Regions from separate parts of the Pantoea cypripedii genome, predicted to be linked through region 2. Evidence: riboswitches for the same ligand, from Rfam matches in the RefSeq annotation. Region 2 holds a riboswitch; each other region holds the start of a gene.
The links. A riboswitch is a leader RNA that binds a small molecule or an ion and turns the genes downstream of it on or off. The one in region 2 is predicted to bind thiamine pyrophosphate.

Region 1 (3,277 bases), 570 kb from region 2:
TGTTCTCCCATATCGCAACACTGCACTCCCCGGCTCCCTGGACGCTGGATATTCAGCTGACGCAACCCGACAACTGGCTGCCGTGGCTGCTCGGCAGCGTCAGCGCAATGATCCTGCCGCGTGAATGGCAGACCCTGCGCGGTTTCGCCCGTCAGCCGATCGGTACCGGCCCCTATAGCGTGGTACGCAATCAACAGAGCCAGCTGAAGATCGCCGCCTTTGATGACTACTTCGGTTACCGCGCATTGATTGACGATGTCTCCATCTGGGTACTGCCGGAGATCAGTGATGAGCTGGTGTATGCCGGGGTGAAGTTACAAGGCGAAACCGCTGATGAGAAATCGGAAGAAAGTCGTCTGGAAGAAGGCTGCTATTTTCTGCTGTATGACCAGCGCTCAGAACAGGGCCGGGATGCGCATTTCCGCCGCTGGGTCAGTTACCTGCTTAATCCTATCGCCCTGCTGAATAATGCGGGTATCGGTTATCAGCGCTACTGGTTCCCGGCTTATGGTTTATTACCGCGCTGGCATCATCGCCGCGATCTGACGGCGGTCAACAAGCCGGACAACCTGAAGCAGCTCACCATCAGTTGGTACAGCCACCATGTGGAACATGAAGGTATCGCCAACGCCTTACGCCCACTGCTGGCGCAACAAGGCGTGGAATTGATTACCCGCGAGCTGAGTTATGAAGCCTGGTTTAACGGCGAAGGCGAGAGCGACATCTGGCTCGGCAGCGTTAACTTCACCCTGCCGCTCGACTACTCGCTGTTCGCCCAGCTGTACGAATTGCCGCTGATGCAGCTGTGTATCCCGATTGACTGGGAAAATGCCGCCACCCACTGGCGCGAAAAAACGCTGCCGCTCGCAGAATGGAGTAAGCAACTGGTGGATAGTGATTATCTGCACCCGTTGTTTCACCACTGGCTGTTGCTGGAAGGTCAGCGCAGTATGCGTGGCGTGCGCATGAATACGCTCGGCTGGTTTGACTTCAAATCCGCCTGGTTTGCCCCGCCGGAACTGTGAACCTTTCGCCCTGACCCGGAAATGTCTAGAATGTGCCGTTCTCAACGGGGTGCCCTGCATTACAGGGGCTGAGAGAGACCCGTCGAACCTGATCCGGTTAATACCGGCGTAGGGATTTGAGATGCCTCACCGCTCAGATCCTTTGCGACTCAACCTTATCTTCTCCTCAAGGAGCGCAAAGTGTTAAACAAAGTTCTGCCTGTGCTGTTGCTGGTCTCTGCCCCGGTGCTGGCTGCCAAACCGGTACTTACCGTCTACACCTACGATTCATTCTCTGCTGACTGGGGCCCTGGCCCGGCGGTGAAAAAAGCCTTTGAAGCCCAGTGCGGCTGCGAGCTGAAATACGTGGCGCTGGAAGATGGCGTATCGCTGCTCAACCGCGTGCGGATGGAAGGCAAAAACAGCAAAGCGGATATCGTGCTGGGGCTGGATAACAACCTGGTGCAGGCCGCAGAAAAAACCGGGCTGTTTGCCAAAAGCCAGGTAGATACCCACGCGCTCCAGCTGCCGGGTGGCTGGCATAACGATACCTTTATCCCGTTCGACTACGGTTACTTCGCCTTCGTCTACGATAAAAACAAACTGAAAAACCCACCGAAAAGCCTGAAGGAACTGGTCGAAAGCCCGGAAAAATGGCGCGTTATCTATGAAGATCCGCGCACCAGCACCCCAGGCCTCGGCCTGCTGCTATGGATGCAGAAAGTCTATGGCGACAAAGCGCCGGATGCCTGGCAGAAGCTGGCGCAGAAAACCGTCACCGTCACCAAAGGCTGGAGTGAAGCCTATGGGTTGTTCCTGAAGGGTGAAGGCGATCTGGTGCTGAGTTACACCACCTCTCCGGCGTATCACATCATTGAAGAGAAGAAAGAAAATTACGCCGCTGCGCCGTTTAGCGAAGGTCATTATTTGCAGGTTGAAGTGGCGGCGCAGCTGGCCAGCAGCAAGCAACCGCAGCTGGCACAGGAATTCATGCAGTTTATGGTGTCCCCGGCCTTCCAGCAGACCATCCCGACCGGCAACTGGATGTATCCGGTGATCAAGAGCGATCTGCCTGCCGGTTATCAGGCACTGAACGTGCCGCAAACGGCGCTGCAATATAGCCCGGCGGAAGTCGCCGACCACAGCAAAGCCTGGATTAGTGCATGGCAACGCGCCGTCAGCCGTTAATCCCCGGCTGGCTGTTGCCCGGCAGTTTCACTGCGCTGCTGCTGTGCGCCGTGGCGCTGCTGGCGTTTGGCGCGCTGCTGATGTCAGCGCCCATCGGCGACTGGCGCGCCCTGCTCGCCGATGACTATCTGCATCATGTGCTGGCCTTCTCCTTCTGGCAGGCGCTGCTGTCAGCGCTGTTTTCGGTCCTTCCCGCCATCCCACTGGCGCGCGCCCTGTATCGGCGTCGTTTTCCTGGTCGCGAACTGTTGCTGCGTCTGTGCGCCATGACGCTGGTGCTGCCGGTGCTGGTGGCGGTGTTTGGCCTGCTGAGCGTCTATGGCCGCACTGGATGGCTGGCGCAGCTGTGCGCAGCGCTGGGCATTCCCTGGCATTTCTCGCCCTACGGCTTGCAGGGCATTCTGCTGGCGCACGTGTTCTTCAATCTGCCACTGGCGACGCGTATGTTGTTGCAGGCGCTGGAAAGTATTCCCGGCGAACAACGCCAGCTGGCAGCGCAACTGGGTCTGCGCGGCTGGAACCTGTTTCGTCTGCTGGAGTGGCCGTGGCTGCGGCGGCAAATTTTCCCCACTGCCGCCCTGATTTTTATGCTGTGCTTTGCCAGTTTTGCCACCGTGCTGGCGCTGGGCGGCGGCCCACAGGCGACCACGCTGGAGCTGGCGATTTATCAGGCATTAAATTTTGACTACGACCCCGGACGCGCAGCGCTGCTGGCACTGCTGCAGCTCGGTTGCTGCCTGCTGCTGGTGTTGCTGAGTCAGCGTTTCAGCAAGGCCATTCCCGCAGGTCATCAGCAGATACGCGGCTGGCGCGATCCCGCTGATAGCTGGCGCGCGCGTATCAGCGACAGCCTGTTAATTGGTATGGCCCTGCTGCTGTTGCTCCCCCCGTTGCTGGCAGTGGTGGCTGATGGTCTGCGCGGCGGCGTGGCCGGAGCGATGCGGCAACCCGCCTTATGGCAGGCCACCTTTACCTCATTGCGCATTGCCGTCGGCGCTGGCGTGCTGTGTGTCACCCTGACGATGATGCTGTTGTGGAGCAGCCGTGAGCTGCGTCTGCGCCACAACATCGTGGCAGCGCAGACA
Region 2 (3,277 bases):
CGGCGGATGGCGACAATGATGCAGGGGGCGATTTGCGGGTAATAACGCTCGCGACAATGGCCGCACAGGCAGGCGAATTCACGTTTGCTTAAATGCATCTCGTGGCCGCAATAGCCGCACCAGCGATGGGAACGATAGAACTCCGCCAGTTGGACGCCGCGCCCGGCAAGCTGGAACAGGCCAACGTCCTCATCAATCAGTTGGCGTACAGACCCCATGTTATCGGAGCGTGATTGGCGCACCAGCCAGACATTTTCGCCCTGCCACTCACCAATCACCATGCCGTCACTGCCCGCCAGGCCGAATTGTTCCGCAGTACCATGCGGTAGTTCACCCTGTGGCAGCCAAAGTTTTTGTTCATGGCTGACAATCCACCAGCCAGCGTCTACGCTTGAGATCTCACGTTGCATTTAAATCGTCATCCTTAGCGTCTATTCGCAGAATGAACAACTATAACCCACATGGAGCCTCGTATGCTTACTCAGTTAGATGACCTGACCGAGCGTGTAGGCAGCGGCAACGAATTAGTCGATTCATGGCTACACGCGCGTCGTCAGTTACTCGTGACCTATTATCAGTTGGTTGGCATGAAGCCGAAGAAAGATGCGCTGAGCGCATTGGACGAACGGGCGCTGGATGCCTTTTGCCACAATCTGGTGGATTATCTCTCCGCCGGTCATTTCAGCGTGTATGAACATATTATCAGCGAGATGCAGGGCGACAGCCCGATGATTGCTGCTGCGCAGCTTTACCCGTCGCTGGAAGCCAATACCGAACGGATGATGCAGTTGTATGATGGCCATCTGCAACAAGCCATCACCGATGACAACTGCACCACCTTCCAGCAGGCGCTATCTGAAGTGGGTGAAGTGCTGGAGTCGCGTTTTACGCTGGAAGACAAGCTGGTGCGTCTGGCATGGGATAATCAGCTGGCGCATCCGCGGGTAGCGAATGAGAGTCCTATCGCCCGCCCGGCTTAAATCGCCCATTTGTAAAAAACTTGTTATTCGCAAAAAGCCCTTCTATGCTACGTGGGCTTTAAATGTTTTGCGGTTTAAGCACAAAACACCATCTTGTCGGAGTGCCCTTAGGGCTGAGACCGTTAATTCGGGATCCGCGGAACCTGATCAGGTTAGTACCTGCGAAGGGAACAAGAGTAAACATCATCAGTACGATGCGTGCATCGTTTCTGTTACTCCTTCCGGACTCCGGACAAGCAACTTCCATCATTTACAGGAAAATTGCTATGTCTGTTGCAAAAACTTCTCGTCGTGAACAACGCGCCCAGGCGCAGGAATTTATCGATTCACTGCAAGGTACCGCGTTTCCCAACTCGCAACGTATCTGGATCACCGGCAGCCGTGATGACATTCGCGTACCGATGCGTGAAATTCAGCTCAGCCCTACCCTGACCGGCGGCAGTAAAGATAACCCGCAGTATGAACCGAACGAACCGGTGCCGGTGTATGACACCGCCGGTGCCTATGGCGATCCGTCAGCGACCATTGATGTGCATCAGGGACTGGCAAAACTGCGTGCAGGCTGGATTGCCGATCGTGGCGACAGTGAAACCATCGATCAACTAAGTTCCAGCTATACCCAGCAACGGCTGGCGGATGAAGGGCTGGATCACCTGCGTTTCGAACATCTGCCACAACCGCGTCGTGCCAAAGCCGGTCATTGCGTTACCCAACTGCACTACGCACGCCAGGGCGTCATTACCCCGGAGATGGAGTTTATTGCGCTACGCGAAAACATGGGACGTGAGCGCATCCGGGGTGAAGTGTTGCTGCAACAGCATCCGGGTTATAGCTTTGGTGCGCATCTGCCTGCCAATATCACCGCCGAGTTTGTGCGTCAGGAAGTGGCCGCCGGGCGAGCCATCATCCCTTCCAACATCAATCATCCCGAATCCGAACCGATGATCATTGGCCGTAACTTTCTGGTGAAGGTGAATGCCAATATCGGTAACTCGGCCGTCAGCTCCTCAATTGAAGAGGAGGTGGAAAAGCTGGTGTGGTCAACACGCTGGGGAGCCGATACCGTGATGGACCTTTCCACCGGCCGCTATATCCATGAAACGCGTGAATGGATTCTGCGCAACAGCCCGGTACCGATTGGCACTGTACCGATTTATCAGGCACTGGAGAAAGTGAACGGTATTGCGGAGGACCTCAACTGGGAAATTTTCCGCGATACGTTGCTGGAACAGGCTGAGCAGGGTGTGGATTACTTCACCATCCACGCTGGCGTGCTGCTGCGTTATGTCCCGATGACGGCGAAGCGTCTGACCGGTATTGTGTCACGCGGCGGTTCGATTATGGCGAAGTGGTGCCTGTCGCATCATCAGGAGAGCTTCCTGTATCTGCACTTCCGCGAGATTTGTGAGATCTGTGCTGCCTACGATGTTGCGCTGTCGCTGGGCGATGGTCTGCGTCCGGGTTCGATTCAGGATGCCAACGATGAAGCGCAATTCGCCGAGCTGCACACCCTGGGCGAGCTGACGAAAATCGCCTGGGAATATGACGTGCAGGTGATGATCGAAGGCCCGGGCCATGTACCGATGCAGATGATTCGCCGCAACATGACCGAGCAGCTGGAGCATTGCCACGAAGCCCCGTTCTACACCCTCGGCCCACTGACCACCGATATCGCCCCCGGCTATGACCATTTCACCTCTGGTATTGGTGCCGCGATGATTGGCTGGTTCGGCTGCGCGATGCTGTGCTACGTGACCCCGAAAGAGCATCTGGGATTACCGAATAAAGAAGATGTAAAACAAGGGCTGATTACCTACAAGATCGCCGCCCATGCGGCCGATCTGGCCAAAGGCCATCCTGGCGCGCAAATTCGCGATAACGCCATGTCCAAAGCACGTTTCGAGTTTCGCTGGGAAGATCAGTTCAACCTGGCACTGGACCCCCACACCGCCCGCGCCTATCACGATGAAACGCTGCCGCAGGAATCGGGTAAAGTGGCGCATTTCTGTTCCATGTGTGGTCCAAAATTCTGTTCGATGAAAATCACCCAGGAAGTGCGCGACTTTGCCGCCCGCCAACAGGCTGAAGCCCAGCCGGTTGAAGTGGGTATGGCACAGATGTCAGACGCCTTCCGCAGCCGTGGCGGCGAGCTGTATCATGCTGCCGATGCTTTGAAAGAGGAAAAAGTATGACCACCCCATTTCCCAGTACCGCACCGCGTTTAGGGCTTTATCCGGTTGTGGACAGTGTTGAGTGGATTGCCCGTTTACTGGAAGCGGGTGTACGCACCATTCAGC
Region 3 (3,277 bases), on a different contig from region 2:
TGCATACTGAGAAATTCAGCGATAAACGGCGACAGATGGCTGATGCCGAACGACATCGGCACGCTGAGACGAAAACTGCCCTGTAAAACCTGGCGGCGTCCTGACACCGCCAGCTCCGCCTCCTGCACATCATCAAGAATGCGCTGTGCATGGCGGGCAAACAGCTGGCCGTTATCCGTCACTGACAACTTACGCGTGTTGCGATTGAGCAGGCGTGCGCCGAGCGTTTCTTCCAGCGCGGCGATGCGGCGGCTGACATATTGTTTGGAAAGCAGCAGCTGTTCTGCGGCGGCGGTAAAGTTGCCGGCTTTAATCACGGCGACATAAATGCGGAGGTCGTCTATCTGCATATTGTCCACTTATTGGTGACGGTCATTGTCAATGCAACACATTGTTGGGCGATTCAGTTTACGTATACTGAGTCACATCAGGAAGCAATATCGTCTTCCGCCAACAAATTTGAGGAGCAGACCATGATTGAACAAAGACTGTCAGCCCAGCGCGGCCTCGGTGACCACGGCTGGTTGAACTCACGCCACACGTTTTCTTTTGCCAACTACTGGGATCCGAAACAAACCGGTTTCTCCGATTTGCTGGTGATTAACGATGACCGTGTTGCGCCGGGACGGGGTTTTGGTGCCCACCCGCACAGCAACATGGAAATCATCTCCTATGTGCTGGAAGGGGCGCTGGAGCATAAAGATTCCATGGGCACCGGTTCGGTGATTGTCCCCGGTGATGTGCAGCTGATGAGTGCCGGTAGCGGCGTAACGCACAGCGAGTTTAACCACTCGAAAGCGGACAACGTCCATTTCCTGCAAATCTGGATCGTTCCGGCAGAACGCGGCACGCAGCCAGGTTACCAGCAGGTATCGGTGGCGGAAAACGACAAACGTGGTCAGCTGCGCCTGATTGTTTCCCCGCAGGGTGATGAAGGTTCACTGAGCGTGCGTCAGGACATCCGCATCTATGCCGGGTTGTTTAACGGTGCAGAACAGCAGACCTTCACGCTGGATGCCGATCGCTACGCCTACATTCATGTGGCACGCGGCAGCATTGAAGTGAATGGTGTGGTGTTCAACGAAGGTGACGGTGCGCGTGTACGTAACGAAACCGCGCTGCAATTCGCCAACGGTAAAGACGCGGAAGTGCTGTTGTTTGACCTGCGTCCGCTGGAAGTGAATCACCCGCAGCGTTAAGCAGAGAAGGGGAGGCCTGAGTGCCTCCCTTTAGTTGTGCCAGCAAATCCTCATTGCCACCCCCGTACCTTCCTGCCCTTTTACGGGCGTAAGACACACCATAAAATAATCACGCCAAATACGCACACCAGGATGGCGGAAATCACTGAATCAGCACACATAATTTTCCTGCCAGACGTTGTTTCTATTAATCCAGATCTTGAGAGCATACCAGGCAATCGTGGAGAAAAGCGCATGATGCTGAAACAGGAGATTTTGAAAGGTTAGGCTTTGTTGCGGAGCTGATGCTTGACGAAGTCAGACGACTGCAATACAAATAGACGCGTCGGGGGAGTCTCGCCAGAGAGACTGAGAGGCTAAAAGCGCATTGCGCGGCTTAGCGACCCTTTGAACCTGACCCAGTTGATACTGGCGTAGGAAGACTGACAACCTGCAACGCAGGCTGTCTGGCAGCGGGGCGTTTCCGTGCAACGTATGCTATTTCCCTTCTCCTGTATCCGGGTCTCAGTACAACTACTGAGAGGCCGATATGCAATCTCCTGTTTCTTTTCTGGTATGTCCGTTATGAGTCGCTGGTCGGTTATTGGCGGCGGTGTGACGGGCCTGTGCGTGGCGACCCTGTTAGCGGAACGCGGTGAGCAGATCGAAGTGATTGTCGATGCGAACCGCACGCCGGCATCCTGGTTCGCGGGCGGTATGCTGGCGCCCTGGTGTGAAGCCGAAAGTGCGCCGCGTGCGGTGATTGATCTTGGTCAGCACGCCGCCGCGTGGTGGCAGCAACGGGTCAGCAGCGTCGAACATCAGGGGACGCTGGTGGTGGCACCCGTGCGTGATAGCCAGGAGTTGAACCGCTTTGCCCGCATGACGGAACAGCATCAATGGGTGGACCCCGCCGAAGTGGAACCGGCACTGGCCGGTCGTTTCGCGCGGGGTTTATTTTTCTCGCAGGAAGCCCATCTTGATCCGCGTTTGGCGCTGGCTGAGATGCGGGAAAAATTACAGCAGCGTGGCGTGATGTTTCACAGCGGCAAAGCCTCCGGGCAAGTGATTGATTGCCGTGGCATTCATGCGGCTTCTGAGCTGCCGCGACTGCGCGCGGTGCGCGGCGAAATGCTGATTTTGCACAGCGATGAGGTGCAGTTTTCACGACCGATTCGTCTGCTGCATCCGCGTTTTCCCTGCTATCTGGTGCCACGCCGTGGCGGCCACTTTATGCTCGGGGCCACCATGGTAGAAAGCCATGATGCCAGTCCCATCAGCGCGCGTGCCATGATGGAGCTGCTCAGCGCGGCTTATACCCTCCATCCCGCACTTGCCGAATCCCGCATTATCGAAAACGCCAGCGGCCTGCGTCCGGCGTATCCGGCCAATTTGCCGGAAATCCACTATCAAAATGACACTTTTTATCTGAACGGCATGTATCGCCATGGCTTCCTGCTGGCACCGCTGATGGCGGAACAGCTGATGCAACGCCTGTCTGAGGAAAACTTTTATGAACATTCAGCTTAATGGTCGCCAGGTGCTGACTGCCGCCAGCACCCTGAGCGAGTTGCTACGCGAGCAGCAAATTGATGCTGCCTGCGTTGCCACCGCATTTAACGGCATGTTTGTGCCCAGAACACAGTACGACAGCCAGCGGCTGGAAGAAGGCTGTCAGCTGGAAGTGTTATCACCGATGCAGGGAGGCTAAATCATGTTTTACGGCTTTGAACCACAATCACGGTTTTTACTGGGCACAGCGGGTTATCCCTCCCCGGCGATTCTGCAACAGGCGATTGTCGCCTCGGGCAGTGAAATCATCACCGTCAGCCTGCGACGTGAAGGCGTCGCCGGTGCGGCGTTTCGCGAGTTGCTGGCGCAGCTGGATAGGCGCGTGCTGCCGAACACCGCCGGTTGTCATACGGTGCAGGAAGCGGTGACCACTGCGCATATGGCGCGCGAATTATTCAACACGCCATGGATCAAGCTGGAGGTGATCGGCCATGCCGATACGCTGCAACCGGATCCGTTCGCGCTGGTGGAAGCGGCGCGCATTCTGTGCGCCGATGGCTTCCAGGTTTTCCCTTACACCACGGAAG

Region 1: linked by a shared signal. The riboswitch ahead of thiB (thiamine ABC transporter substrate binding subunit) and the one ahead of thiC (phosphomethylpyrimidine synthase ThiC) in region 2 are both predicted to bind thiamine pyrophosphate.
Region 3: linked by a shared signal. The riboswitch ahead of HA50_RS28600 (FAD-dependent oxidoreductase) and the one ahead of thiC (phosphomethylpyrimidine synthase ThiC) in region 2 are both predicted to bind thiamine pyrophosphate.

Annotation. Positions count from the first base shown of each region.
Region 1 covers NZ_MLJI01000001.1:770,617-773,893, reverse strand. The annotation lists gene sgrR (HTH-type transcriptional regulator SgrR) at 1-1,025, shown strand, start outside; TPP riboswitch at 1,061-1,158, shown strand; gene thiB (thiamine ABC transporter substrate binding subunit) at 1,206-2,192, shown strand; gene thiP (thiamine/thiamine pyrophosphate ABC transporter permease ThiP) at 2,168-3,277, shown strand, end outside.
Region 2 covers NZ_MLJI01000001.1:199,756-203,032, reverse strand. The annotation lists gene nudC (NAD(+) diphosphatase) at 1-410, opposite strand, end outside; gene rsd (sigma D regulator) at 474-980, shown strand; TPP riboswitch at 1,068-1,167, shown strand; gene thiC (phosphomethylpyrimidine synthase ThiC) at 1,247-3,172, shown strand; gene thiE (thiamine phosphate synthase) at 3,169-3,277, shown strand, end outside.
Region 3 covers NZ_MLJI01000003.1:118,820-122,096, forward strand. The annotation lists gene HA50_RS28590 (LysR family transcriptional regulator) at 1-350, opposite strand, end outside; gene HA50_RS28595 (pirin family protein) at 474-1,199, shown strand; TPP riboswitch at 1,517-1,636, shown strand; gene HA50_RS28600 (FAD-dependent oxidoreductase) at 1,764-2,708, shown strand; gene thiS (sulfur carrier protein ThiS) at 2,692-2,889, shown strand; gene HA50_RS28610 (thiazole synthase) at 2,893-3,277, shown strand, end outside.